DNA from 3 places in the Streptomyces sp. NBC_00376 genome. Region 3 is predicted to be linked to each of the others. Evidence: riboswitches for the same ligand, from Rfam matches in the RefSeq annotation. Region 3 holds a riboswitch; each other region holds the start of a gene.
What was found. A riboswitch is a leader RNA that binds a small molecule or an ion and turns the genes downstream of it on or off. The one in region 3 is predicted to bind cyclic di-AMP.

Region 1 (9,603 bases), 1.1 Mb from region 3:
CCGGCGACGGCATCGGCTACGAGCTCCTCGCCCTCGCCGTACGCGCCGAGCAGGACGGCATCGACCCCGAGGCCGCCCTGCGGGCCGCGGGCCGCGCCTACCGGGACGCCATCAGGGCGGCGGAGGGCAACGAGTAGCGCCGGGGCGACGCCTGGCGCCGGAGGGGAACGAGGAGCGCCGGAGGGAGCCGAGCAGCGCCGGAGGGCGACGGGAACCGCCGGTGGAGACGAGTGCGCCGGAGGGCGGGGGATGGCGCCCGGGGGCGACGGATAACGTCGGGGGGTGAACCACAGCCCCGCCGACCGCCCCGCCGATCAGCCCGCCGACAGTCCCGCCGATGCGCCCGCCGCCTGCCCCGTCGGCGGCCCCGAACTCTTCACCTGGGAGTTCGCCACCGACCCGTACCCGGCCTACGCCTGGCTGCGCGAGCACAGCCCCGTGCACCGGACCGCGCTGCCCAGCGGCGTCGAGGCGTGGCTCGTGACCCGGTACGCGGACGCGCGGCAGGCGCTCGCCGACACCCGGCTCTCCAAGAACCCGGCGCACCACGCCGAGCCGGCGCACGCCAAGGGGAAGACGGGCATCCCGGGCGAGCGCAAGGCGGAGCTGATGACGCATCTGCTGAACATCGACCCGCCGGACCACACCCGGCTGCGCCGCCTCGTCTCCAAGGCGTTCACCCCGCGCCGGGTCGCAGAGTTCGCACCGCGCGTACAGGAACTGACGGACCGCCTCATCGACCGCTTCATCGCGGAGGGGAAGGCGGACCTCATCCACGACTTCGCCTTCCCGCTCCCCATCTACGCGATCTGCGACCTGCTCGGCGTTCCGCGCGAGGACCAGGACGACTTCCGGGACTGGGCGGGCATGATGATCCGCCACGGCGGCGGCCCGCGCGGCGGGGTGGCCAGGTCGGTGAAGAAGATGCGCGGGTATCTCGCCGAGCTGATCCACCGCAAGCGGGAGAACCCCGGGGACGATCTGATCTCCGGGCTGATCCGGGCCAGCGACCACGGCGAGCACCTCACCGAGAACGAGGCCGCGGCCATGGCCTTCATCCTGCTCTTCGCCGGATTCGAGACCACGGTCAACCTCATCGGCAACGGGGTCTACGCCCTGCTGTGCAACCCCGCGCAGCGCGAACGGCTCCAGCTCTCCCTGGACGCGGGGGAGAGCGGGCTGCTGGAGACCGGCATCGAGGAACTGCTGCGGTACGACGGCCCGGTGGAACTGGCCACCTGGCGGTTCGCCACCGAACCGCTGACGCTCGGCGGACAGGACATCGCGGCCGGGGACCCGGTACTCGTGGTGCTCGCCGCGGCCGACCGCGACCCGGAGCGTTTCGAGGACCCCGACACGCTCGACCTCGCACGGCGTGACAATCAGCACCTCGGATACGGGCACGGCATCCACTACTGCCTGGGCGCGCCGCTCGCCCGGCTGGAGGGACAGACCGCGCTCGCCACGCTCATGAACCGCCTTCCGGACCTGCGACTTGCGGTGGAACCTACCGATTTGCGGTGGCGTGGCGGGCTCATCATGCGCGGACTCCGCACGCTTCCCGTGGAGTTCACCCCCGGGTCCGCCCACGCAGAAAGTGACACTCCGTCAATTCTGTGACTTTCACGTGATCTGCGCTGCATCGACTTGTGACTCCCGTTCGAACCCGGCTAGGTTCACCGTTCGACTCACCAGTCACACGTCAGCTACCCGGAAGGCAACCCCATGGGCTCCGCGAACGGCAAACACCGTCGCCCCCGTCAGGCACCCGCCATCGTCGTCGCCGCGGGCGTGACCGGATCGGCGATCGCCATCCCGCTGCTCGGCGCGTCCGGTGCCCACGCGGCCGACGCCACGACCTGGGACCGGGTGGCCGAGTGCGAGAGCGGCGGCGCGTGGAGCGCCGACTTCGGGAACGGTTACTACGGCGGCCTCCAGTTCTCGCAGGAGACCTGGAAGGCGTACGGCGGTGAGGCGTACGCGGAGCGCGCCGACCTCGCCAGCCGGGCGCAGCAGATACAGGTGGCCGAGAAGGTGCTGGACGACCGGGGCCCGCGGGCCTGGCCCAGCTGCGCGGTCATCTCCGGCCTGGCCGTGGACGGGAAGCTGCCGGGGGTGGACCCGGGCTCGGTGCCCGCCGACGACCCGGCCGGGAGCGAGAAGCCGGTTGACGACGCGTCGGCGGACCCGTCGGGCGACGCCACGCCCTCCGGGAGCGCCTCGGACGGTACGGACGCCGTGGACGGCGCGGACGGCTCGGAGGGGTCCGGCAAGCCGTCGGGGAAGAGCTCGCCGTCCCCGAAGCCCTCGGCCTCGACCACCCCGTCCCCCGGAGCGCCCGCCTCGCCCGACGCGTCCAGCGGCAAGGGCGGCAAGCACCGCGGCGCGCCGGCCGCCGAGAAGGGGCGCGGCGCGGACGCCGACGGCCGCGAGTCGGGCCGTCACGCATCGCGCGGCGGCAAGGACGCGCGCGACACGGCCGCCCCGGCCGCCGACGGCACGTACACCGTCCACGCCGGCGACAACCTCTGGTCGATTGCTGACGCACAGAAGGTTCCCGGCGGCTGGCCCGCGCTCTACGAGGCCAACAAGGCTGCCGTCGGCGCCGACCCGGACCTCATCCTCCCTGGCCAGAGCCTCGATCTCGATGTGAAACCCAACTGAGGTAAGTCTGATAATCGACTAAAAGCGCCCCAAAAACTGGGGTAGTTCAGGGACCTATGTCCACTTATGTGTAAGTGAGACATGGGTCTCTTTGCGTCAACTGGCGTGTCGCGCCTGGGGGTCCCTTCCGCATCCGGTCCCACCTGCGGAAACGGCAGTTCTTCAGATGCGATTACGTGTTGATTGTCGGATATGTCCATCTTTGAATGTGAGGGTTGCGTATGTTTACGGTCGGAACCGCTCGCACCGCGGGCCCCGTCGACCGTCACGCCGAATCCTGCCGTCGGTCGAAGGGAACAGACGCGTAAAGCGCCGTAGGCAGGAGCGGGGGACCCAGGTAAGCGCCGGGCCCGATCGTCGAAAGACGCATCAGGACCGGCTTGGGGTGAAGTCGCGTGCTAGGACGTGCGACCGGGCAACTCACTTGGCCCGAACCCGACAGCTCACCTCGTAGGCGTCGGTGAGGAGAACCATGCTGCTTTCCAGCAAGGGCAAGCACCGCCGCCCGTCCAAGGCCGTCCGCATCGCCACGCTCGCCGGTGTCGCCGGTGCCGCAGTCGCCGTGCCCCTGATGGGCGCGACCGGCGCCTCCGCCGCCTCCGTCGCCACCTGGGACGCCGTCGCCCAGTGCGAGTCCGGTGGCAACTGGTCCATCAACACCGGCAACGGCTACTACGGCGGTCTGCAGTTCTCGCAGTCCAGCTGGGCCGCCGCCGGCGGTACGCAGTACGCCCCCCGCGCCGACCTGGCCACCAAGGCCCAGCAGATCGCCACCGCCGAGAAGCTCCTCGACATGCAGGGCCCCGGTGCCTGGGGTTGTGCCGGCGCCGGCAACCTGACCAACGACGGCGTCGACCCGGGCGTCGACACCGGCTCGTCCTCGAACTCCTCCTCCAACTCGACCGCGAGCTCCGGCGCCTCCGAGCAGCAGAGCGCCCCGGCCGCCCCGAAGCAGCAGGCCCAGCCGAAGCCGGCCGAGCGCACCGAGGCCCCCGCCGCCTCCCGCTCGGACCGCACCGCCGCCCCGCAGGCCGAGTCGAAGAAGACCGTCACCACGCCGACCGGCGAGAAGGTCAAGAAGGGCGACGGCGAGTACAAGGTCGCCTCCGGCGACTCGCTGAGCAAGATCGCCGCCGACCACAAGGTCAAGGGCGGCTGGCAGAAGCTGTTCGAGCTGAACAAGGACATCGTCAAGGACGCCGACCTGATCTACCCGGGTCAGCAGCTGCACCTGACGAAGTAGTCGCGGCTCGCTCCTCCCCGAGTGCCACCCCGGCCCGGCGCGCATTCCCCCGTATGCGCCCGGCCGGGGTCCTGCCATTCGTGCTCGGGGGAGCGGCGGACCGTTCAACTGTTGTAGTTACTGACCGGTAAAAATCTGACCGTTTGTCCGGCAATGTGTGCCCCCGGGTCCTTTTTCGTCCCAGGGGTCGGGCGGTCGGCCGACTGATCGGGCCGGGCCGGTTAGGCTCTTGTCGCAAGGCCAAAGCGACCCTGCACAACCAGCGTCATATCCCAGAAGGAGATGCCTCGTGCCGTCCATCGACGTCGTCGTAGCCCGGGAAATCCTCGACTCCCGCGGAAACCCCACGGTCGAGGTAGAGGTCGGCCTCGACGACGGCAGCACGGGCCGTGCTGCCGTTCCGTCCGGCGCCTCCACCGGTGCGTTCGAGGCCATTGAGCTTCGCGACGGTGACCCCAACCGCTACCAGGGCAAGGGCGTCGAGAAGGCCGTCCTCGCCGTGATCGAGCAGATCGGCCCGGAGCTCGTCGGCTACGACGCCACCGAGCAGCGGCTGATCGACCAGGCGATGTTCGACCTGGACGCCACCGAGAACAAGGGCTCGCTCGGCGCCAACGCCATCCTCGGCGTCTCGCTGGCCGTCGCCCACGCCGCCTCCGAGGCCTCGGACCTGCCGCTCTTCCGCTACCTCGGCGGCCCGAACGCGCACCTGCTGCCCGTTCCGATGATGAACATCCTCAACGGCGGCTCGCACGCCGACTCCAACGTGGACATCCAGGAGTTCATGATCGCGCCGATCGGCGCGGAGTCCTTCTCCGAGGCGCTGCGCTGGGGTGCCGAGGTCTACCACACGCTGAAGAAGGTCCTGAAGACCAAGGGCCTGTCGACCGGTCTCGGTGACGAGGGCGGCTTCGCGCCGAACCTGGAGTCCAACCGCGCCGCCCTCGACCTCATCGTCGAGGCCATCAAGGAGGCCGGCTACGTCCCGGGCAAGGACATCGCGCTCGCGCTCGACGTCGCCGCGTCCGAGTTCTACAAGGACGGCAAGTACGAGTTCGAGGGCAAGGCCCGCTCGGCCGCCGAGATGACCGAGTACTACGAGGAGCTCGTCTCCGCGTACCCGCTGGTCTCCATCGAGGACCCGCTGTTCGAGGACGACTGGGCCGGCTGGAAGGTCATCACCGACAAGCTCGGCGCCAAGGTGCAGATCGTCGGCGACGACCTCTTCGTCACCAACCCGGAGCGCCTGGCCCGCGGCATCGAGGAGGGCTCCGCCAACGCCCTGCTCGTCAAGGTCAACCAGATCGGCTCGCTGACCGAGACCCTGGACGCGGTCGAGCTGGCCCAGCGCAACGGCTTCAAGTGCATGATGTCCCACCGCTCCGGCGAGACCGAGGACGTCACCATCGCCGACCTCGCGGTCGCGGTGAACTGCGGCCAGATCAAGACCGGCGCCCCGGCCCGCTCGGACCGCGTCGCCAAGTACAACCAGCTGCTGCGCATCGAGGAGATCCTCGACGACGCCGCGGTGTACGCGGGCCGCTCGGCGTTCCCGCGGTTTCGCTCTGCGAACCAGTAAGCACAGCAAGGGCTGACAAGCCCGGCGGGGGTCTTGTGCCCCGGCCTCCGTCCGTCCCCGCACTCGGTCCCGTACCGTGTGCGGGGACGGACGTGCGTAGTGGGGAGGCGGGGACATGGCCGTGAAGGACCGGGACCGGTTCTCCACCGCGACCCGGCTGCGGCTGCTCGGCGAGCAGACCGCGGCCCGCGTCTACCGGTCCCAGAACCGCCGCCAGGCCCGCCGCTCACGGCTCACCGGCCGTGCGGCCTTCCTCGCGCTCGTCGTCTGCTCGCTGGTGGTCGCGCTCGCGTACCCGATGCGGCAGTACGTCTCGCAGCGGGACGAGATCGCCGACCAGGAGCGGCTGGCGCAGGAGGCCAAGGCCCGTACCGAGGAGCTGCGCGACGAGAAGGCGCGCCTCCAGGACGACGCGTACATCCGGCAGCTGGCCCGCACGCACCTGCACTACCTTCTTCCCGGGGAGACCGGTTACACCGTGATCGACCCCGACGCGGTCAAGGAGCGCGAGGGCAGGACGGACAAGTCCGGCCGGCCGTGGCACTCCAACCTCTGGGACGGCGTGGACAGCGCCGACCGCGACGACCGCGACTGACTTTCTCCATCCATCTGCAGAACCGCAGTTCGAGCAGCCCGATCAGAACCTAGGCAGGCATGGAAACGCCCCCTCCCCAGACCGAGTCCACCGCGCCCACCGAGGCGGACATCGCCGCGTTCCAGCAGCAGCTGGGCCGTCCGCCGCGCGGTCTGCGCGCGATCGCGCACCGCTGCCCGTGCGGCAACCCGGACGTGGTCGAGACGCAGCCCCGGCTGGAGGACGGTACGCCGTTCCCGACGACGTACTACCTGACGTGCCCGCGTGCCGCCTCCGCGATCGGCACGCTGGAGGCGAACGGGGTCATGAAGGAGATGACCGAGCGCCTCGGTACGGACCCCGAGCTGGCCGCCGCGTACCGGGCCGCGCACGAGGACTACATCGCACGGCGCGACGCGATCGAGGTGCTGGAGGGCTTTCCGAGCGCGGGGGGCATGCCGGACCGGGTGAAGTGCCTGCACGTCCTGGTGGGGCACTCACTGGCCGCGGGGCCGGGGGTGAATCCGCTGGGCGACGAGGCGATCGCGATGCTGACGGAGTGGTGGCGCAAGGGGCCGTGCGTTTCGCCGTGCGGCGCGCCGGACGAGGACTGACCGTTCGTTCCCCGGGGGCTCCGCCCCCGGACCCCTGCCCCTCAATCGCCGGAGGGGCTTGGTTCGGGGGCTCTGCCCCCCGAACCCCGCTCCTCAATCGCCGGAGGGGCTTGAATGGCTCCTCGTCCCCGGAGGGGCTTGAACTGCTCCCCGATCCCCGGAGGGGCTTGAATCGGGGGCTTTGTCTGCTTGATTTGGGAGTGCTTCATGACTCGCGTGGCTGCCATCGACTGCGGTACCAACTCCATCCGTCTGCTCGTCGCCGACGCCGACCCGTCCACCGGTGAGCTCGTCGAGCTCGACCGGCGGATGGAGATCGTCCGGCTCGGGCAGGGCGTCGACCGTACCGGGCGGCTCGCTCCCGAGGCGCTGGAGCGGACGTTCGCGGCCTGCCGGCAGTACGCGACGGTGATCAAGGAGCACGGGGCGCAGCGGCTCCGCTTCGTCGCCACCTCCGCCTCCCGCGACGCGGAGAACCGGGACGACTTCGTCCGGGGGGTGCTGGAGATCCTGGGCGTCGAGCCCGAGGTGATCAGCGGTGACCAGGAGGCGGAGTTCTCCTTCACCGGAGCCACCAAGGAGCTCGCGGGCCGCGACCACCTCGCCAAGCCGTATCTCGTCGTGGACATCGGCGGCGGCTCCACCGAGTTCGTCGTCGGCGACGACCACGTACGGGCCGCGCGCTCCGTGGACATCGGCTGCGTACGGATGACCGAGCGGCACCTGGTGCGCGACGGTGTCGTCACCGACCCGCCGACCGACGCCCAGGTCGCCGCGATCCGGGCCGACATCGACGCCGCCCTCGACCTCGCCGGGGAGAGCGTGCCGATCACCGGGGCCGCCACCCTCGTCGGCCTCGCCGGGACGGTCACCACGGTCGCCGCGATCGCCCTGGGGCTCGACGCGTACGACTCCGAGGCGATCCACCACTCCCGGATCTCCTTCGAGCAGGTCCAGGAGATCACCGGACGGCTCCTCGGCTCCACCCACGCCGAGCGGGCCGCGATCGGCGCGATGCACCCGGGACGGGTCGATGTGATCACGTCCGGTGCGCTGATCCTGCTCGCCGTGATGGAGCGGACCGGGGCCCGTGAGGTCGTCGTCAGCGAGCACGACATCCTCGACGGGATCGGCTGGTCGATCGCCTAGGGGACAGGCTCCGGAAGGGCCTGGAAGAGGCCGGCAGGGGCGCTCCGTGCGGGGCGCTCACGCGTACCTTGGCCTGCACCTTTGAGCTCTCGTGGGCCACCCGGGGGGTGGTTCACGGGACACGCCGCGACGAAGTTCGTGAACTTCTTCACAAGGAATTCGGCTCTGTGGAGGGCAGTTCTGCTCCGGATGGGCATCCAGGGCCGCCCGCAAGGCCGTTGCGAGGCCGTGCGCGAGTGTTCCGGACGTGTTGCCGACAGGTGAACCGGAGCGGTGGTTCGGTCCGTCCGGAGGGCCAAGGGCCAGCTCACAAGCGGTGAACAACGTTCGCCGTCACACCGTGGTTCCCCTGCGTCGCCATGACCTCGGTCACGTGGGCGGCGAAGTGTAGCAGAAGGTGGACACATGCTTGTGAAGGGGCTCACGAGCATGCCCTCCGAGGGGGGTGGATACTCGATGGCATGAGCACCACGGAGCGTCCCAGGATCCTCGTAGTAGGCGGTGGGTACGTAGGCCTGTACGCAGCTCGGCGCATCCTCAAGAAGATGCGCTACGGAGAGGCGACCGTCACGGTCGTCGACCCCCGGTCGTACATGACCTACCAGCCCTTCCTCCCCGAAGCTGCTGCCGGCAGCATCTCGCCTCGGCATGTCGTCGTCCCGCTGCGACGCGTCCTGCCCAAGGCCGAGGTTCTCACCGGCCGAGTCACGACCATCGACCAGGACCGCAAGGTCGCCACGGTCGCGCCGCTCGTCGGCGAGGCCTACGAGCTGCCCTTCGACTACCTGGTCATCGCGATGGGCGCGGTCTCCCGCACCTTCCCGATCCCCGGCCTCGCCGAACAGGGCATCGGCATGAAGGGCATCGAGGAGGCCATCGGCCTGCGCAACCACGTCCTCGAGCAGCTGGACAAGGCCGACTCGACGACCGACGAGGACGTCCGCCGCAGGGCGTTGACGTTCGTCTTCGTGGGCGGCGGCTTCGCCGGTGCGGAGACCATCGGCGAGGTCGAGGACATGGCCCGCGACGCGGCGAAGTACTACACGAACGTGAAGCGCGAGGACATGCGCTTCATCCTCGTCGACGCCGCCGACAAGATCCTTCCCGAGGTCGGCCCGAAGCTGGGCACCTGGGGCCGGGAGCACCTGGAGTCCCGTGGTGTCGAGGTCTTCCTCTCGACCTCCATGGACTCCTGCGTCGACGGTCACGTCGTCCTGAAGAACGGCCTCGAGGTCGACTCCAACACCATCGTGTGGACGGCCGGCGTGAAGCCGAACCCGGCGCTGGCCCGCTTCGGCCTGCCGCTCGGTCCGCGCGGTCACGTGGACACCTCCGAGAAGCTCCAGGTGCAGGGCACCGACTACATCTGGGCCGCGGGCGACAACGCCCAGGTCCCGGACATGATCGGCCGCCGGGCCGGCAACCCGAACGCCTGGTGCCCGCCCAACGCCCAGCACGCGCTGCGGCAGGCCAAGGTCCTCGGCGACAACGTCATCTCCGGCATGCGGGGCTTCCCGCAGAAGGAGTACAGCCACGCCAACAAGGGTGCCGTCGCCGGTCTGGGGCTGCACAAGGGCGTCGCGATGATCGTCATGGGCAAGATGAAGATCAAGCTCAAGGGACGCCTCGCCTGGTACATGCACCGTGGCTACCACGGCATGGCGATGCCGACCTGGAACCGCAAGATCCGGATCTTCGCCGACTGGACCCTCGCGATGTTCCTCAAGCGCGAGGTCGTCTCGCTCGGCGCCATGGAGACGCCGCGCGAGGAGTTCTACGA
Region 2 (9,603 bases), 3.5 Mb from region 3:
ACACCCCGATCCAGTCCCCGGCGTCCAGCACGCCGCGCAGCTGGCCGTCGATGGTCACCGCGCCCTGCCCCGAGTGCGGCAGGACCCGGACGGCGATCGGTTCGTCGGCCGCGGCGATCACGGTGCGGTCGAAGGTCATGTGCGCCGCCACGGGCGTGAAGAGGACGGCGTCCATGCGTGGCGAGACCACCGGACCGCCTGCGGCAAAGCTGTAGGCGGTCGAGCCGGTGGGGGTGGCCATGATGACCGCGTCGGCCGAGTACGAGGCGAGGAGCCGTCCGCCGATGTAGACGCCGAGGCTGACCTGCCGGTCGCGGGCGAGCTTCTCCACGACGACGTCGTTGAGCGCGGTGACGTCCAGTGCCACGCCCCAGTCCTCCGCCGCGGCCTCCGCTTCGAGGTCGACGTGCGGGGGCGGCAGCATCGGGCGTCGTCCGTAGGCCATCAGGGCGTCGATGTCCTTGGGCACTTCGAGTACGCGGGAGGCCCGCATGGTCAGGGTCATGCGCTCATCGACCGCCGCCCGGCCCCGGTGGACGGCGTCGAGCGCCCGGACCACGTCCTTCGCCGGGACCTCGGTGAGGAAGCCGACGCGGCCCAGGTCGATCCCGAGGACGGCGCCGTCGTTCTTGGCGGCGATCCGGGCGCCGCGCAGGAATGTCCCGTCGCCGCCGAGCGTCACAATGAGATCGGGATTGCCCGCGACGTCGGCCTCCTCGCGCCCGCCGCGCCTGCGCCCGTCTTCGCGCCACACGTCGATGTCCGTGCAGGGGATGCCTTCGCGGGCGCACCAGTCGCGTACGACGCCCGCCGCGACGACGGCCTCGGGACGGCCCTGGTGTACGACGACTCCGACCCGTGCCACGCTCATCCCGTCCGACTCCCCGTGTTGTGACGACGGCCTGTCCTCACCCCACTGTGCGGGAGTCGGGGGTGGGTCCGCCCGTCGTCGGGCCGTCACGGCGCCCGGTCGGGCGATCCGGCCCGCGACGGCGGCCCGGACGGACACGTGCCCGGCCCGCCTGCGGATGGTCTCCGCCGCCGGGCCGGGCACGGCACGGAACAGGTCCGGGTCAGGACTGTGCGTCCTCCGGAATGCTGACCAGCCAGCGGGTCTCCTTGCGGGGCCGCAGGTAGAACGCCCAGTAGAGCGTGGCGACCGCCGTGATCCCGCCGGTCCACAGCAGGTACTCGGTCTCCTGCTGGGTCAGGATGTACGCCAGTACGGCGATCAGCAGGACCGGGATCGCGGGCCAGAGCGGCATGCGCCAGGCCGGCGCCTCGCGGTGCGCGCCGCGGCGGCAGAGCAGCGCGGCAACGGCGACCAGCAGGTACATCGCGGTGACGGAGACCCCGGTGACGCCGTACAGGGTGTCGAGGTTGACGAAGCAGAGCGCCGCGCCGGGAACGCCGACGACCAGGGTCGCAACCCACGGGGAGCCGAAGCGGCCGAGCCGGGACAGGGCGTTGTTGACCGGCCCGGGCCAGGCCTTGTCACGGGCGGAGGCGAACAGCACCCGCGAGTTCTGGATGACCATCACGATGCCCGCGTTGATGATCGCGAGGGCGACGCAGAGGCTGACGAAGGTCCCGACGGCCGAGTTGGACCAGGCGGCGACCATGGTGTTGAGGTCGCCCGAGGTCAGTGCCGCCAGGTCTGGGGCGCCCAGCGTGATGGCGATGACCGGGACGAGGATGACCGCCGTGGAGATGGCGAGGGTGGCGAGCACGGTGCGGGCCACGTTGCGCCGCGGGTTCTCCAGCTCCTCCGAGAGGTAGACGGCCGTGGAGAAGCCCTGGGTGATGAAGAGCGCGATGGCGAGCCCGGAGACCACCATCATCGCGGTGACGGTCGAACTCCCGCCGCCCGACGAGGCGACCGAGCCGTGCACCAGTGCCAAGGCACCGCGCTCGGAGTGCGCGAAGCCGAGTACGGCGACGACGGCCGCCGCGATCACTTCGAGGACCAGGAAGATGCCGGTGATCCACGCGTTGGCACGCAGGTCCAGCAGACCGGCGAGGGTGGCGAGCACCATGACGCCGGCGCCCGCGACGGAGGCCGGGATGTGCACGATGGGAGCGAGGTAGTCGGCCGTTCCCATGGCGATGACCGGGGGCACGATCATCACGACCAGCAGCGAGAGCACGAAGACGAGCCACCCGGCGAGCCGCCCCGCCATGGTCGACACCATGGCGTACTCGCCCCCGGCGCTCGGAATGAGCGTGCCCAGTTCCGAGTAGCAGAAGGCGACCGCGATACAGAGCAGCGAGCCGATGGCGATGGTGAGGGCGGTGTACGTGCCGAGGCTGGAGAACAGGTCCGGCACGACCACGAAGAGGGTCGAGGCGGGCGTCACGCAGGAGAGGGTGAGCAGTGTTCCGCCCACGACGCCGATGGAACGCTTGAGCTTCTGTGGGGTGGGGCCGGTCGCTGGTGCGAGCGCCTGGGGAGCGCTGAGCGTTTCGGTCATCGTGCGGTTCCGATCAACAGGTGCGGTGTTCGAGCGCGGGAGCGGTATCGCCTCCAGACGAGGACGTGGTGAGTGGTTTCGTCACTCCCAGCGCGACATGCAATCCTGACGTGATCCGCAGGTCAATAGGTGTTCACCTTCGGAATTCGTTGTTCCGAGGGCCCTATTCGACGATTTGGCGCTAACAACGCGTCAAAGCACGGGGATCGGGGGGTGCGGGAACCGCAGCCGGACCCGGTGGAAAGTTTCCCCCATTTCCAGCATCCGGAAGGGCGGGGCCGCCGGACCTGGGCCGAAGTGCGGGGCTCACGGGTCGCGCAACCGCTGTCGTGGTGCCAGCCTGGAGACATGGCTTGGGCGTCATGGACGACTTGCGGTGTGTTCTCGGGACGCGGTGGCGTGCTCACGGACGAGGTGGGTGTGCTGTCCGGGGACCTGACCGTTCACACGACCTGGGCGGATGACTCGGCCCAGGTCACTGTGCAGTACACCGGTGCGATCGACTGGTTCACCATGTCGGGCAGTCCGGTGCGGTGCTGTTCGGAGGAGGACAGCCGTAGCCTGCACGACGCGGTGGTGCAGGCGGTCCGGGGCGGGGAGGCGGCGACCGTTCCCGTACTGCCCCGCCGCGAACCACGGCGACAGGCGGCGGAACCCGCCCAGGAGTGACGCGGCCCGGCATCACCCCGGGGCGTCGCGGCCATGCCCCACATCGGAGCCGGAGTCACGGAGGGCCGCGGCGACCAGCCCCGAGATCTCGCCCCTCGACACTCCCCCGCCGCCCACCAGCCGGTCGAATACCAGCCCGTCCACACAGGCCAACAGCGTGAGCGTGCGGCCTTCGGCGTCGGCCACCCCCCGCGCACGCAGGAAAGCCCGCACGGCGTCACGAGCCGCGTTCTCCCGCGGCACAAGAATCTCGCGCAGCTCCGGGTGGCGCATGCTCTCGACCGCGCACGCGTAGCGGGCGAGCGACCGCTGCCGCCCCGCTCCCGTCAGCCGCCGCTCGACGAAACCGGCGAGCCCGTCCGTCAGTTCACCGGCGTCGCGCATCACCGGCGCCCGCTCGCCGGCCGCCTGGAGTTCCGCCTGGTCGTGCGCGACGAGCCGTCTGACGAGCGCGGTGAGCAGGGCCTGACGGGTGCGGAAGTACGCGGAGGTGGTGCACGCCATGACCCCGAATCTCGGCCAGGGGGCCTGCCAGGCACTGGAGGACGCGGCGACACTGGCCGCCGCGCTGTCCGGCGAAGCGACCGTCGAGTCGGCGCTCGGCCGCTACGACGCGGAGCGTCGGCCCCGCAGCCAGTCGGTCGCGCGGGCCGCGCGGCAGGCCGGCCGGATGGGCCAACAGCTGTCCCACCCGGCGGCCGTCGCGCTGCGCAACGCGGCGATGCGTCTCGCACCGTCCCGTGTCACGATCCGCACGATCCTCTGCCACGCCGACTGGACACCCCCGAGGCCGGGCTGACCTCGGGACGGAGCACCCGGCCGTGCGGCAGCGGTGTCGCGTACGTCAGTAGGCCCCGAAGACGTTGTCGATGGAGCCGTACCTGGCGGCCGCGTAGTTGCACGCCGCCGTGATGTTGGCGACCGGGTCGTAGCTGTCCATCGAGGTCCCGGGCACGTGGTAGGCCCGGAACGTCGGATCGATGATCTGGAGGAGACCCTTGGACGGCGTCCCGGCGGCGGCGTTCGAGTCCCAGTTGTTGATGGCCCGGGGGTTGCCGGACGACTCGCGCATGATGTTGCGGTGGATGCTGTTGTAGCTGCCCGGGATGTTGTGCTCGGCCATGACGGCCAGCGACTCCTTGATCCAGCCGTCCAGATCGTTGGCGTACTGCGCTGCCGGTGCGGCGACGCCGGCGGACTGCGCCGGAGCCGCCGAGGCGGTGTGGGCGCCGAGCAGCGGCAGCAGGAGAGCGGCGGCGCCCGTGCCCACGGCGATGAAACCGCGGGTCAGCGGGGTGGACTTGCGACGGCGGTACGTACCCGTTGCGGACATGGTGGATTCCTCTCCGTCGCCTGCGAGGTGAGCTGTCGGGTTCAGGCTGGAGATGCCTGGCCGCACACGAGCGCGGCTTCACCCCGAGCCGTTCCGGATTCCGGACCGGCGGCTTACCTGGGTCCCCCGCTCCTGCCGTGCATGGGTGGTCGGATGGCCGGACAGCGGCAGGATTCGGCGTTCCGTCCGGATTGACGGTGACCGTAGGCGAGAAGAGCCGAACGGGACAAGACCCCAATTTCCGAATGCAATTCACCCACAAGATCGATTAACGGGAATTTCGGTAATCCACCTCACACCGCACGACCCGCTCCCCTTGCGCGGAAAGGGAACCGATCCATGAGGCACAGCATCCCGCGGGCCGAACGTGACTCGCGCCACGAATTCACAAAAGCGGGCATTTCGCCCAGCGGCCGCCGAGGCCCGGTGACATTGCCTTTCCGCCCCCCGGTCGTTACAGTTTTGATGTCCTGTTGTCTCCGATTGAGGTGGACGTTGCGCATCTGAGGTTCGCGAACATCACGCCGTACGGCTTTGCCCGTGCGCCCGTCACGCAGTAGCAGTGCTTCGCACTGCCCGTGACCCCGCGTGGATGCGACCTCGGTGCATGAGCCGTCCCTCGATCTTCAGGACCGCCGCATCTCCCTCCGCTCCCCGGTCGCCGCGTGGTGCTCGCATACGAAGCCCCCTTCACTGCGCTTGCGAATGCGAGGAACACCATGGCGACACCCACCACCCCCCACGCCTCCCTCACCTGCTCGGCCCTGGCCTTCCGGTGGCCGGACGGCACCACCGTCTTCGACGGGCTCTCGCTCAGCATCGGCCGGGGGCGCGTCGGGCTCGTCGGCACCAACGGCGCCGGCAAGTCCACCCTGCTGCGGCTGCTCGCCGGTCAACTGCGCCCGTCCCAGGGGGCAGTGACCGTCGGCGGCAGCCTCGCCCACCTTCCGCAGAACATCACCCTCGACACCACGCTGCGGGTGGACCGGGCCCTGGGCATCGCCGAGCGGCGTGACGCGCTGCGCGCCATCGAGGCCGGGGACGTCGACGAGAAGCACTTCGAGACGATCGGCGACGACTGGGACGTCGAGGAACGGGCCCTGGCGACACTGGGGTCGCTCGGCCTCGGCGGCATCGAACTGGACCGCACCGTGGGGCAGTTGTCCGGAGGGGAGACCGTCCTGCTCCGGCTGGCCGCGCTGCTGCTGGAGCGCCCCGACGTCCTGCTCCTGGACGAGCCCACCAACAACCTCGATGTGTTCGCGCGCCGCAGGCTCTACGAAGCCGTCGACTCCTGGCGCTCGGGCGTACTGGTCGTGGTCAGCCACGACCGGGAACTGCTGGAGCGCGTCGACCGCATCGCCGAACTGCGCACCGGTTCGGTGAACTGGTACGGCGGCGGCTGGTCGGCGTACGAGGAGGCCGTGGCCGCCGAGCAGGAGGCCGCGGGGCGGATGTTGCGCGCCGCGGAGGCCGATGTGCGCCGCCAGAAGCGTGAACTGGAGGAGACACAGGTGAAGCTGGCCCGGCGCCAGAGGAACGGCCGGAAGGCGGAGGCCGAGGGCGGCCTCCCGAAGATCCTGGCAGGCCGCCGGAAGCGATCGGCACAGGAGTCGGCGGGCAGGCTTCGCGGCGTCCACGAGGAGCGTCTCGACGAGGCGCGCGAACGCCGGGAGGAGGCCGCCGACGCGATCCGCGACGACGCCGAGATCCGCGTGAGCCTCCCGCACACGGCGGTGCCCACCGGGCGCACCGTGCTGCGCCTGAACGGGCTGCGCCCGCGGTTCGGCAGGCTGCGCGAGGGCACCCTCCAGGTGAACGGGCCGGAGCGCATCGCGCTCGTCGGCCGCAACGGCGCCGGCAAGACGACGCTGCTGCGCACGCTCACCGGTGAGCTGGCCCCGTTGTCCGGCGATGCCAGGACCTTCGTACCGGTGCGGTTCCTGCCGCAGCGGCTCGATGTGCTGGACGACGGACTGAGCGTCGCGGCGAACGTGGCCCGGATGGCGCCCGGGGTCACCGACAACCACATCCGCGCCCAGCTCGCGCGCTTCCTCTTCCAGGGCAAGCGCGCGGAACAGCCGGCGGGCACACTGTCGGGCGGCGAACGCTTCCGTGCCGCCCTCGCGGCGACGATGCTCGCCGCACCGGCCCCGCAGTTGCTGATGCTGGACGAGCCGACCAACAACCTCGACATCGCCAGTGTGCGGCAGCTGACCGGTGCGCTCGACTCCTACGAGGGCGCGCTGCTGATCGCCAGTCACGACCTGGCCTTCCTCGAATCGGTCGGTGTCACCAGGTGGCTGCTGGTCGGGGAGGAGCTGCGGGAGACCGGCGCGGAGGAGGTGGCCGAACTGCTACGCGGCCCGATCGGTTGATGCCCGGGCTGTCGGCCTCGTGCGCCTCACAGCCGCCGGACGCGCAGCACGCCGGTCAGCATCGGGAGGGTGAACTCGCCGCGGGCGGTCTCGGGTCTGCTTGCGAGGAAGGCACGGATCCGGCCCAGCAAGGCCTCTCGCTCCGCTTCCGGCATGACGAGCAGCCCCGCCCGCGTCGCGACGGTCGCGACGCGGGAGTCGGCGGTGCGGTGCTGCCCGTGCGGGAACCCGGTCTGCTCCGGGGAGCCGAACCGGGCGGTGCTCGGCGTACGCGACCGCCGCCGCGCCGAACGACGAGGCGTGAAGCAACTGTTCGTCACGATCCATGCGGTCACGCTAACCGCGCTGTCGGCGGGTCGACTACCTCCTGGCCGCAAGTCCGGCAGCGGCGCCGGAGGGCCGCCGGCCGAACTGCGGTCGCTGGGACGTGCCCGTACCGGCCGGACCGGGAAAAGGGGTGCGAGCCTTCGTACGCCGGCGGCCCGCACCCCTGCCGGGGTCAGAGCCTGTCGATGATCTTGTTCATCTGCTCGATCTCGGCGGTCTGGGCCGTGACGACGGCACCGGCGAGCTTCTTCGCCTCGGCGTTGTCGCCGTTCTTCTGCTCGTCCTCGGCCATGGTGACGGCGCCCTGGTGGTGCCCGATCATGAGCTGGGCGAACTTCTTGTCGAAGTCCTTGCCCTTGGCGGCCGCCAGATCGCTCATGTCCTTGCCGGACATCATTCCGGGCATTGCCGAGCCGTCCGAGCCGTGATCCATCCCGGGCATGTCACCCATCGAGGACGAGGACGAGGGCAGCGGCTTGCCCCACGACGTCAACCAGCCCTTCATCGTGTCGATCTCGGGGTCCTGGGCCTTCTCGATCGCGGTGGCCAGCTTCTTGATCTCGGGGTCGGCGGCGCGGCCGTCGGCCAGCTTCGCCATCTCGATGGCCTGCTGGTGGTGCGGGATCATCTGCTGCGCGAACTTCGCGTCGGCATCGTTGAACTCGGCGCCGGGGGTGGCCGGTGCGGAGGCACCGGCCGAGCCGTGGTCCATGCCGGGCATGGACGAACCGTCGGACTTCGAGCCGTCGGAGGAGCCACAGGCGGTCAGTGCCAGAACGAGGGCGGCGACGGTGCCGGCGGCCGCGCGGGTGCGGCGGCGGGCGGCGGAGCAGCGGGAAGCGGACATCAGAAATTCTTTCCAGGTGGGTGCGCCACGTCCGTGGCGCGCGAATGGGGCAGGTTCGTCCAACCGGTCCGGCCTCGAAGGGCCGTGGACCGGCGGATCCCTGTCACGTCCGCGCGATGCACACCTGGAGCAGCAGCCCCCTGCCGGCCAAGGGCGGTCCCCGCCGGGCCGGTCCGCGTACGGCCGTACGGCGCCCGGCGAGTGTCTGAACCGCCACGAGCGCCAGGCCCAGCGACATCAGCAGCGGCAGCACCCGGTCACGGGCATGGGTGAATACGCACGACTCGCCGTTCATCGCGGGCATGGCGGCAGCCGCCTGAGCGGAACCGTGCCCGGCCTCCATGGCCGCGTGGCCGGCGGTCGCCTGCATGGACCCTGGCGCGGGTGCGGCCGCCGTGACGGTCACCGCGTCGTGGCAGCCCTCCGCGGCGCTCGCGGGTGCTCCGTGCATGAGGAACAGCCCGAGCAGGACGGCACGGAGCACGAGCAGCCGGGACGCTCCCGGTGTGCGTGTCCGTCCGCGATACACGGCTGCCTCGATTGCTCGCTCGTACGGGTGGTCGTACAGGTCGACGGGTCCTGCGGTGCATGCCCGACGATACCCCCACCGGGTTTCCCGTTCCGTACTGCCCCGCCTGCCCCGGGTTCAGCGTTCGCGCTCGGCGCGCGTCCAGGCGGCGTCGCGGAGCAGGCGAAGGCCGTTGAGGCCGACGATGACGGTGGAACCCTCGTGCCCGGCGACACCCAGCGGGAGCGGCAGCGTGCCGGCCAGGTCCCAGATGACGAGGCCGGTGATGAAGACGGCCGCGATCACCAGGTTCTGCACGACGAGGCGGCGGCACCGCCGCGAGAGCGCCACGGCGGTGGGGACGGTGGCGAGTTCGTCGCGGACGACGACGGCGTCGGCGGTCTCCAGGGCCAGGTCGGAGCCGGCCCTGCCCATGGCGATGCCCGTGTGGGCCGCGGCCAGGGCCGGGGCGTCGTTCACGCCGTCCCCGACCACCAGCACCTTCCGCCCGGCGCTTTCCATCGCCTTGACCGCGTGCACCTTGTCCTGCGGCAGCAGACCGGCCCGGACGTCATCGATGCCGACCTCGGCGGCCAGACGGGCGGCGGCACGAGGGTTGTCCCCGGTGACCAGCACCGGTGTGCCGCCGGTGAGTCGAGTGAGGCGGGCGACGGTGGACCGGGCGTCGGTGCGCAGCCGGTCGGCGATGCCCAGGACGCCCACGGGTGTGCCGTCGAGCACGACGAGGGCGGCGGTGCGGCCGTCCTCCTCCAGTTGTACGGCGAGTTCGGCGGCGGCCCCGGCCTCGGCCTCGCCGGTACGAACGTCCAGCAGGCGGGCCGGGCTGCCGACGGCGACCGTGCGGCCGTCGACGGTGGCGGTGACGCCGGTGCCCGGGGCGGAGGTGAAGTCCGCCACCGGCGGCAGGGCGAGACCGCGGGTCCGGGCGGCTTCGGTGACCGCGCGGGCGAGGGGGTGTTCGCTGGGATGCTCGGCGGCCGCCGCCAGCGTGAGCAGGGCGTCCTCGGTCAGGCCCGAGGACACGAGTGGACGGATGTCGGTGACGCGTG
Region 3 (9,603 bases):
GCGTCTCCGACGAGGAGCGCCTCGCACAGCTCGGGTACACGCAGACGCTGGCCCGGCGCATGTCGGCATTCTCCAACTACGCCGTCTCGTTCACGATCATCTCGGTGCTCTCCGGCTGCCTCACGCTCTACCTCTTCGGCATGAACACCGGCGGCCCCGCCGTCATCACCTGGGGCTGGGTCGGAGTCGGCCTGATGACGCTGTTCGTCGGCCTGGCGATGGCCGAGATCTGTTCGGCGTACCCGACCTCCGCCGGCCTCTACTTCTGGGCCCACCGGCTGGCCCCGCCGCGCTCGGCCGCGGCCTGGGCCTGGTTCACGGGCTGGTTCAACGTCCTGGGCCAGGTCGCCGTCACCGCCGGGATCGACTTCGGGGCGGCGTCCTTCCTGGGCGCGTACCTGAACCTCCAGTTCGGTTTCGGCGTCACCCCCACCCGTACGATCCTGCTCTTCGCCGCGATCCTGCTGCTGCACGGCCTGCTCAACACCTTCGGGGTGCGGATCGTCGCGATCCTGAACAGTGTGAGCGTCTGGTGGCACGTCATCGGCGTCGCCGTCATCGTCGGCGCCCTGACCTTCGTACCGGACTCGCACCAGTCGGCGTCCTTCGTCTTCACCGAGTTCGTCAACAACACCGGCTGGGGCAGCGGCTTCTACGTCGTGATGATCGGGCTGCTGATGGCGCAGTACACCTTCACCGGCTACGACGCCTCCGCCCATATGACGGAGGAGACCCACGACGCGGCGACGGCCGGCCCGAAGGGCATCGTCCAGTCGATCTGGACCTCCTGGATCGCGGGCTTCGTCCTGCTCCTCGGCTTCACCTTCGCCATCCAGTCGTACGACGGGGCGCTGAACTCGCCGACCGGTGCCCCGCCCGCCCAGATCCTCCTGGACGCCCTCGGCGCCACCACCGGCAAGCTCCTGCTGCTGATCGTGATCGGCGCCCAGCTCTTCTGCGGCATGGCGTCCGTGACCGCCAACAGCCGCATGATCTACGCCTTCTCGCGCGACGGGGCCCTGCCCTTCTCCCGCGTCTGGCACACGGTCAGCCCCCGCACCCGCACCCCCGTCGCCGCGGTCTGGCTCGCCGCGGCCGGCGCGCTCGCGCTGGGACTTCCGTACCTGATCAACGTCACGGCGTACGCGGCGGTGACCTCGATCGCGGTGATCGGCCTCTACATCGCCTACGTCATCCCCACGTTGCTCCGCCTGCTCCGGGGCGGCGACTTCACCCCGGGCCCCTGGCACCTGGGCCGCTGGTCCCGCCCGATCGGCATCGTGGCGGTGGTCTGGGTCCTGATCATCACGGTGCTCTTCATGCTGCCGCAGCTCTCGCCGGTCACTTGGGAGACGTTCAACTACGCGCCCGTCGCGGTGCTGGTGGTCCTGGGCTTCGCGGCGACCTGGTGGCTGGCATCGGCGAGGCACTGGTTCCTCAAACCGGATCACAAGGGCACGATCACCCCGGACGACCCCGTCTGACGGACCGGGAATCCACTGTGACGGGGCCCGGTAACCGATACCCGATCGGCGGCCGGGCCCCGGCGGGCTATGCTCAGGGGTGATTCGCCGAGGGCCGTTAGCTCAATTGGCAGAGCAGCGGACTTTTAATCCGTTGGTTGTGGGTTCGAGTCCCACACGGCCTACGCGTCATCACGACAGCGCCCCGACCGCTCCTTGCGGTCGGGGCGCTGCGTCGTTCTCGCGCGGGTGCGGCCGGTTCAGGTGCATGGGCCGTCGCCGCGCGGCAAGGTGTCGATGATGCGGGCGGCGAGGGTGTCGGGGTCGGCGCCGACCGCGCGGGCCTCTTCGCCGGTCTCGTCCCCGTGGGCGCACTGCTCACCACCGTCGCACTCGGTTTCGGCCGGGCGGGCCCCGCCGGTGTCATCGGTGCCCTGCTGGTCGCAGCAGGCGTCGTCATCGGCTTCCGGCAGCCGGGCCGCGACGACCGGGACGACCGGGACGACCGGAACGACCGAGGAGCATGCCGCTCCCGGGCGAGTGCCCACGAGCCGGTCTGATCGGGATGAAATGCGTCAGGCCGCCGCTGCCGGTCGGATGTTCTGGTTGGCGTGGAAGAAGTTGTGCGGGTCGTAGGTGCGCTTGATCGCGGCCAGGCGGTCGTAGTGGTCGCGGTAGGTGGCCCGTATCCGGTCCGGGGTCTCGCCCGCGCCGATGAAGTTCACGTACGTACCGCCCATGGAGTGCGGGTGCAGCTCCTCCCAGTAGTCGACGCACCACTGCCTGAGCTGCTCGGCGTTGTCCGGATCCGGGTCGATGCCCGCGATCACACCGGACCAGACCGCGTCCCGGTAGGCCCAGGCCGTGTCGTCGGGGCCGAGCCGGTGGGCGGCCGCGTCGACCGGGTACAGGTGTGTGGTCGACAGGGCGGTGGGGAGGTTCTCGGCGTACTTGGCGTGTACGTCGACGGCGTCGTCGGTGATCCGGTCGAAGAAGTTGCCGCGCCAGTACCACTGCAGACCCGGGGGAAACAGTTCGTCGAACATGGCCTGCAGGACGGTGTACGGCATCGGGGCCATGAAGTGGAACGCGGGCCGGCCGGGGTCCTCGACGGGCTCGAGGACGGTTTCGAGGAGTTCGGGGTCGCCGGTCCAGCACCACACCACGCCGCACATCTTCTGACCGTGGATCTCCTCCGGGAACGGGGGCCCCGGCGGCACGGTGAGCGCGGCGAAGAAGCCGTTGAGGTCCTCGGGGGCCTGCGGCAGGAAGTCGCGGTACCAGCGCAGTACGTCATGGATCCGGTCGACCGGCCAGAGCGTGATGGCGACGCCCACCGTGTCCACCGGATGCAGCCGGAAGGTGAAGGAGGTGACGACGCCGAAGTTCCCGCCACCGCCGCGCAGCGCCCAGAACAGGTCGGGGTGGGTGATGCTGTCCGCCCGCACCGACGTGCCGTCCGCCAGGACCACGTCCGCGGCCAGCAGATTGTCGATCGTCAGGCCGTACTTGCGGGTGAGGTAGCCGTGGCCGCCGCCGAGGGCGAGGCCGCCGATGCCGGTGGACGACAGGATTCCGGAGGGGGTGGCCAGCCCGAACGCGTGGGTGGCGTGGTCGAGGTCGCCGAGCGTGGTGCCGCCGCCGACCGTGGCCGTCCGCGCGGCGGGGTCGACGTGCGTCCAGCGCATGGGCGAGAGGTCGACGGTGACGCCGTCGTCCACCAGGCACAGGCCCGCACCGCTGTGGCCGCCGCCGCGGACCGCGAGCGTGAGGCCCGCGTCCCGTACGAAGCCGACGGCGGCCATGACGTCCGCCGCGTCGGCGCACCGCACCACCGCCGCCGGCCGTTTGTCGATCATGGCGTTGTGGACGGTGCGGGCCTCGCGGTACTCCGGGTCCCGCGGGCCGACGACGGGACCGCGCAGCGCCGTCCGCATCGCGTCCAGGGTTTCGAGCGTGACGCCGTTCATGGCCGGGCCATCTCCTCTTACATCGAGATGGGGACCGTCCCCGCTCGGCCTCCCGCCGTCGCTGATGTCTCAAGCCTCCCCGCGGTCCTGGCGCGTTGCCAGTCCGCCGGACCGCGTGGAGGGAGACATACGCGCCGGGGCGCGGGCGGAGCGGGCGTCAGACCAGGAGCTTCGTCTTCGCCCGCTGGTACTCCTCGTCCGTGATGGCGCCCCGGTCCCTCAGCTCGGCGAGCTTCGCCAGGTCGTCGACGTGGGTCTTCTGTTTCGCGGCGTCGGCACCGCCCGTTTCGGAGGTGCCGGCGGCCTCCCGTACGTACGCCTTGAAGGCCGCGTCACGTTCCTGGGCTTCCTTGATTTCCCGCTTGCTCATGGACTTGCCGCGCACGATCACGTAGATCAGCACGCCGATGAACGGCAGCAGCAGCGTGAGGACCAGCCAGCCTGCCTTGCCCCAGCCGCCGAGGTCGTGGCTGCGGAAGATGTCCGTGATGACCTTGAACAGCAGGAACAGCCACATGACCCAGAGGAAGAACCAGAGCATGGTCCAGAAGAGGTCGAGCAAGGAGTAGTCGTCCATGGGTCGCTCCCAGATCAGCGCGAGTTCGTCGCGTCGGAGATCAAAAGATAAAACAGTCATACCACCGCATACTTCACTCCGCTCGCCGGTCGCCGGACGCTCGCGGGCACCGTTCCACCGGGGTGGGCGCGGAGTACCGTGGAGATGTCGAGGGAGGCTCGGGCCTCCAGGAGGCGGGGTCGCCTCGTGTCCATGAAGCGGTGCGGGACACCGCACGAGAAGCGGCGTGAGCGGGCGTACGCGGGGATGCTCGCGAGGGCGACGCATGCACAGGGCAGATGAGTCCGCCCGGAGCCCGGTCGGGGCGGTCGGCCGTGTGACCGTGCCGATTCCGCCCGATGGGCCGGGCGAAGTACTGGTGGCCGTACGGGGTGGGTCCGAGGCCTACACCGCATGGTCGGCGACGTCGATCGACAGGGACGCGCGCGTGGTGGTCGTCGACACGGTCTCGGCGCGCGGCGTGATCGTGGAACGTCTGCCGCCCTGAGCCGGAACAGCCGAAACCGTTGCGGACACCATCGACGCAGTGACGTACGGACAGGAGTCTTCACATGTTCTTCTGGCACGTTCCCGCCCCCAACGAGGCGATGCTCATCTCCGGTTCCAAGGGCAGGCAGACGCTGGACACCCAGTTCCGGATCGTCACCGGGCACGGCAGTTTCGTGCTCCCGGTGAAGCAGAAGGCGCGCATGCTCTCGCTGGCGCTGCGTGAGGCGGAGATCACCGAGGACTGCGTGACGCAGCAGGGCATCCGCCTCAACGTCCGGGCCGTGGCCGTCTTCAAGGTCGGCGACGACTCCGTGTCCATCGCCAACGCGGCCCGCCGCTTCCTGACCGAGCAGGAGCAGATGGAGGAGCTCGTCGGGCGGATCTTCGCCGGGCATCTGCGTTCCATCGTCGGCGGACTGACCGTGGAGCAGATCATCCGTGAACGCAACCGGGTCTCCCAGGAGGTCATCGCGGGCAGCCACGGCGAGATGGAGAAGCTCGGCATCGTCGTGGACGCCCTCCAGATCCAGGAGATCGACGACGCCACCGGCTACATCAAGAACCTCGCGGCCCCGCACGCCGCCGCGGTCGCCAGTCAGGCCCGGATCGCCGAGGCCAAGGCCGACCAGGAGGCCAGCCAGCGCGAGCAGCAGGCCGCCGCGCTCAAGGCGGAGTACGAACGTGACACCGCGATCAAGCGGGCCGGCTTCCTCGCCGAGACCGAGCAGTACAACGCCCGCGCCGCCCAGGCCGGGCCGCTCGCCCAGGCAAGGGCCTCACACGAGGTCATCGAGGAGCAGACCGCACTCGCCGAGCGGCAGGCCGCGCTCGCCGCCCAACGGCTGGAGGCGGAGGTCCGGCGCCCGGCGGACGCCGAGGCGTACCGGCAGCGCACCCTGGCGGAGGCGGCCCGGGACCGGGTGAAGTTCGAGGCGGACGGCAACGCGTACACCGAGCGGGCCCTCGCTCAGGCGCAGGCCGACGCCAACAGTGTGCGCGCGGCGTCGCTGCGTGACGGCAACCAGGAGCTCATCGCCGCCAACCGCATCGTGGAGAACCTGCCCGCCCTGGCCGACGCCGCCGCCCGGGGCATGTCCGGCGCCGACCTCACCGTTCTCAACGGCACCAATGGCGTCAACGAGTTGGCGGCGGGCGTCGTCGGCCAGGGGCTGGCGATCCTCCACTCGCTGCAACGGGGCGTGGACCCGGTGAAGCGGCAGGAGGACGGAATGAAGGGCGGGCGGACCCGAGTGGTCAAAAGGGCGCCGGAGATGCCGTAGAGTTGTGTTCATCGACGCGGGGTGGAGCAGCTCGGTAGCTCGCTGGGCTCATAACCCAGAGGTCGCAGGTTCAAATCCTGTCCCCGCTACTGAAGGAATCAGGCCCGGCACGCATACAGCGTGCCGGGCCTGATTCGTTTCGCCGTGCACATTCCCCCCATCGGCCGAAGAGGAGTCGCCGCTCCGTTCCGGTCCGGCGAGCCTGGGGGTGGGGCGCGGTACCGTCCGCAGCCGCGCGCGTACCGGGCAGGAGACCACAGGTGTGGAAGCGGGAGAGGCGGCGCGGCAAGCCTGTCGGGGGTGGTGCCCGCACCCGGCGGTTCGTACGGATGCTGCCCGCCCTGATGATTCTCGGCGGGCTGGTGTTCGACGCCCTCACCCCGCCGGCCTTCACCGCCATCCCGCTGTTCGTGGCCGCTCCGCTGATCGCCGCCCCGTTCTTCTCGCTGGCCAGCACCATCCGCATCGCTGTCGCCTCGATGCTCGCCGTCATCGCGCTGCGGCTGTACACCAGCTCGTTGCCGGAGGCCGTGCCGTTGATCGAGCTGCTCACCCTGGCCACCGTCTCGGTCCTCGCGGTGGTGATCAACGGGGTCGTGCGGCGCGGCAACGAGCAGCTGGCCTCCGCTCGGTACATCGCGGAGACGGCCATGCGCGCGGTACTGCCGCAGCCGTCCGACCGGATCGGCGGACTGCATGTCGCGGCGCGGTACGAGGCGGCGCAGGCGGACGAGTTCGTCGGCGGTGACCTGTTCGCCGTGGCGGACACCCCGCAGGGGGTGCGGCTGGTGGTCGGTGACGTACGGGGGAAGGGGCTCGACGCCGTCGAGACGGTGGCGGTGGTCATCGGGGCGTTCCGCGAGGCGGCCGAGCAGGAATCCTCGCTGGAGGCGGTGGCGGGGCGGCTGGAGCGGGCGCTGGCGCGGGAGGAGGCGCGGCGGGGCGGGCTCGATGTGCTGGAGGGCTTCATCACCGCCGTGCTGGCCGAGATCCCGTACGGGTTGCCCCTGGTGCGGATCGTCAACCGCGGGCACCCCGAGCCGATCCTGCTGCATCCGGACGGGGCGCTGGAGGTGCTGAAGCCCTCCGTGCCCGCGCTGCCGATCGGGATGGGGCTGGGGACGTGGCCGGAGTGCACGGACGAGTGGGATCTGCCGGCCGGGACGACCCTGCTCCTCTACACGGACGGCCTCTCCGAGGCGCGGGATGCCGAGGGGGTCTTCTACGATCCGGCGGCCCGGCTGCGCGGGCGGATCTTCCCGGGGCCCGAGGAGCTGCTGTCCGCCCTGACCGATGACGTGCGCCTGCACACGGGCGGCGAGACGACCGACGACATGGCGTTGCTCGCGGTCGCACGCCCGGCCGAGGGGCAGCCGGACCGGCGAAGGACCGTGCGGATCGTCGGTGCTGAGGAGACGCGAAAAGACGTAAGGGATGGGCGGGGACGGTGACGTGGAGGGGCGATGCCACCGTGTGTGATCGAAAGGCACCACTCCGCATAACGTTTGACGCAACGTCAGAAACGGGGTAGTGACTGAGGGTCGGTCAACTCGCCCGATTTCACCCACTTGTGTCCCGTAAAGTCCAGGCCAAAGAAGTGAACGATCAGTGGGAACAGCTTGGAATACGGCCCCGGTGTCTATTAACGTTCGATAACGCAGCGCGGTCGTCCCAGCCGTCATCAGTGGCGGCGCCGTGCGCGAGCGCCGAATTCCGCAAGGGAACCGGGGAACCACCTACATGGGGTGAATCGGACACCTGTGTCTCGTGAGAGACAGAGGGGCCCGTAGGAGACCTTCCTGCTCCGAACCCGTCAGCTAACCCGGTAGGCGAGAAGGAAGGAAAGGAGTGCGCCCCCGTGGCGTCCAACAAGCCTGCCCCCGAGGCCCCGTCCCGGTTCGATCACGACTATGGCACCGGGCCCGAAGGCGACTTCACCGGCAATTTCACGGGTGAGTTCACCAGTGAGCCCGACCGCGGCTGGGACGAGTGGAACCCCACCGAGGAGTCCGTCCGCCCCGTGCGCGGCAGGCACCGCGTCGCCAAGCAGCGCAACGGTCTCGCCCGCAGCTCCACGGTGCTGGGTGTCGGTGTCATAGCGGCGGTCGGCGCGGGCGGCATGGCCTCCGCGCAGAGCAAGCCGCCGGTCTCCATCTCCATGCCCGACGCCATCACGGACAACCTCCCCGACGCCAAGTCCCTTCCCGGCGTGGGCGCCCTGTTCTCCGACGATTCCGAGGCGGACAGGACCGAGGCCGCGGCCGCCACCGCCCCGCTCACCACCGCCGGCATCACCACCGCCGAGGCCGAGCAGGGCGCGACGGACGCGGGCGAGGCGCTCCGCGCCCGCATCCTCCAGCAGGCCGAGCAGCAGCAGGACGCCGCCGACGCCGAGGCCAAGGCGGCCGAGGAGAAGAAGGCCGCGGAGAAGGCGGCCGCCGAGGCCCAGAAGCAGCAGGACGAGGCCAAGGCCAAGGCCGCCGCCGAGAAGAAGAAGGCGGAGGAGGAGGCCAAGAAGAAGGCGGAGGCGCTGCGGCTGGCCAAGCTCGCCGCCAGCTACGCCATCCCGACCTTCTCGTACACGATCACCTCGACCTACGGCCAGGCCGGTTCGATGTGGTCCTCCGGCTACCACACCGGCCTCGACTTCGCCGCTCCGACCGGCACCCCGATCAAGGCCGTCCACGGCGGCACGATCAAGTCGGCGGGCCTGGCCGGCTCGTACGGCTACCGCACCGTGCTGGAGCTGGAGGACGGTACGGAGATCTGGTACTGCCACCAGTCCTCGATCGGCGTCGGCGTCGGCCAGAAGGTCAGCACAGGTGACACCATCGGCCGGGTCGGCGCGACCGGCAACGTGACGGGACCCCACCTCCACCTGGAGGTCCACACCGCCGACGGTACGGGCATCGACCCGATGGCCTGGCTCCGCGGCAAGGGCCTCAACCCCTGAGAACCCCGGCAGTCCTGACGCTCACCCCCCGACGTCAGGGCTGCCGGTCTGTTGTGGGCGGTCGGTTGCGGGCGGCCTGTCATGAGCGATTCGGAATAGCGAGCCATCCGGAATCCGTTGATTCACTTATGACTTCTCTTCGTAAGCTGGGCCCTTCCGACCTCCAGGTCTTCCCGCTCGCTCTCGGCGGCAACGTCTTCGGCTGGACCGCCGACGAGGCGCAGTCGTTCGCGGTGCTGGACGCGTACGCCGCGGCCGGCGGCAACTTCGTCGACACCGCCGACGGGTACTCCGCCTGGGTCCCGGGCAACGAGGGCGGCGAGTCCGAGACCGTCATCGGTAAGTGGCTTGCCGCGCGCGGCAACCGCTCCGACATCGTCGTCGCCACGAAGGTCAGTACCCACCCCCGGTACCAGGGGCTCGCGCCCGCCAACATCAAGGCCGCGGCCGAGGAATCCCTGCGCCGGCTCGGCACCGAGTACATCGACCTCTATTACACGCACTTCGACGACGAGACCGTGCCGGTCGAGGACATCATCACCGCCCTGGACCAGCTGGTGAAGGAGGGCAAGGTCCGGGAGATCGCCGCCTCCAACATCGGCCCCGCGCGGCTCCGGGCGTCCCTGGACTTCTCGGAGCGCGAGGGGCTGGCCCGTTACGTCGCCCTTCAGCCGCACTACAACCTGGTCTCCCGCGACACGTACGAGGGCGAGCTCCAGGACACGGTGGCCCGGGCCGGGCTCGGCGCTGTGCCGTACTTCGCGCTGGCCTCCGGTTTCCTCACGGGTAAGTACCGTCCGGGCACGTCGGTGGAGAGCGCGCGGGCGGAGGGCGCCCGCCGGCACCTGGAGTCGGAGCGCGGGCAGAAGGT

Region 1: it holds a riboswitch for cyclic di-AMP, as region 3 does, so the genes downstream of both, OG842_RS23620 (transglycosylase family protein) here and OG842_RS18755 (M23 family metallopeptidase) in region 3, are expected to answer to the same signal.
Region 2: it holds a riboswitch for cyclic di-AMP, as region 3 does, so the genes downstream of both, OG842_RS02950 (transglycosylase SLT domain-containing protein) here and OG842_RS18755 (M23 family metallopeptidase) in region 3, are expected to answer to the same signal.

What each region holds. Positions count from the first base shown of each region.
Region 1 covers NZ_CP107960.1:5,215,436-5,225,038, forward strand. The annotation lists gene OG842_RS23605 (nucleoside triphosphate pyrophosphohydrolase) at 1-137, shown strand, start outside; gene OG842_RS23610 (cytochrome P450 family protein) at 283-1,620, shown strand; gene OG842_RS23615 (transglycosylase family protein) at 1,726-2,664, shown strand; cyclic di-AMP (ydaO/yuaA leader) riboswitch at 2,965-3,136, shown strand; gene OG842_RS23620 (transglycosylase family protein) at 3,137-3,907, shown strand; gene eno (phosphopyruvate hydratase) at 4,197-5,486, shown strand; gene OG842_RS23630 (FtsB family cell division protein) at 5,602-6,081, shown strand; gene OG842_RS23635 (DUF501 domain-containing protein) at 6,141-6,674, shown strand; gene OG842_RS23640 (Ppx/GppA phosphatase family protein) at 6,882-7,823, shown strand; gene OG842_RS23645 (NAD(P)/FAD-dependent oxidoreductase) at 8,285-9,603, shown strand, end outside.
Region 2 covers NZ_CP107960.1:616,706-626,308, forward strand. The annotation lists gene OG842_RS02925 (NAD(+)/NADH kinase) at 1-871, opposite strand, end outside; gene OG842_RS02930 (APC family permease) at 1,074-2,471, opposite strand; gene OG842_RS02935 (hypothetical protein) at 2,820-3,140, shown strand; gene OG842_RS02940 (TetR/AcrR family transcriptional regulator) at 3,153-3,644, opposite strand; partial or broken gene OG842_RS02945 (FAD-dependent monooxygenase) at 3,634-3,939, shown strand; gene OG842_RS02950 (transglycosylase SLT domain-containing protein) at 3,985-4,473, opposite strand; cyclic di-AMP (ydaO/yuaA leader) riboswitch at 4,476-4,631, opposite strand; gene OG842_RS02955 (ABC-F family ATP-binding cassette domain-containing protein) at 5,193-6,851, shown strand; gene OG842_RS02960 (hypothetical protein) at 6,878-7,186, opposite strand; gene OG842_RS02965 (DUF305 domain-containing protein) at 7,351-8,025, opposite strand; gene OG842_RS02970 (hypothetical protein) at 8,129-8,509, opposite strand; gene OG842_RS02975 (heavy metal translocating P-type ATPase) at 8,672-9,603, opposite strand, start outside.
Region 3 covers NZ_CP107960.1:4,155,839-4,165,441, reverse strand. The annotation lists gene OG842_RS18800 (amino acid permease) at 1-1,484, shown strand, start outside; tRNA gene OG842_RS18795 (tRNA-Lys) at 1,576-1,648, shown strand; gene OG842_RS18790 (hypothetical protein) at 1,724-2,011, opposite strand; gene OG842_RS18785 (FAD-binding oxidoreductase) at 2,039-3,433, opposite strand; gene OG842_RS18780 (SHOCT domain-containing protein) at 3,591-4,010, opposite strand; gene OG842_RS18775 (hypothetical protein) at 4,327-4,497, shown strand; gene OG842_RS18770 (SPFH domain-containing protein) at 4,562-5,779, shown strand; tRNA gene OG842_RS18765 (tRNA-Met) at 5,795-5,868, shown strand; gene OG842_RS18760 (PP2C family protein-serine/threonine phosphatase) at 6,040-7,230, shown strand; cyclic di-AMP (ydaO/yuaA leader) riboswitch at 7,474-7,626, shown strand; gene OG842_RS18755 (M23 family metallopeptidase) at 7,638-8,732, shown strand; gene OG842_RS18750 (aldo/keto reductase) at 8,861-9,603, shown strand, end outside.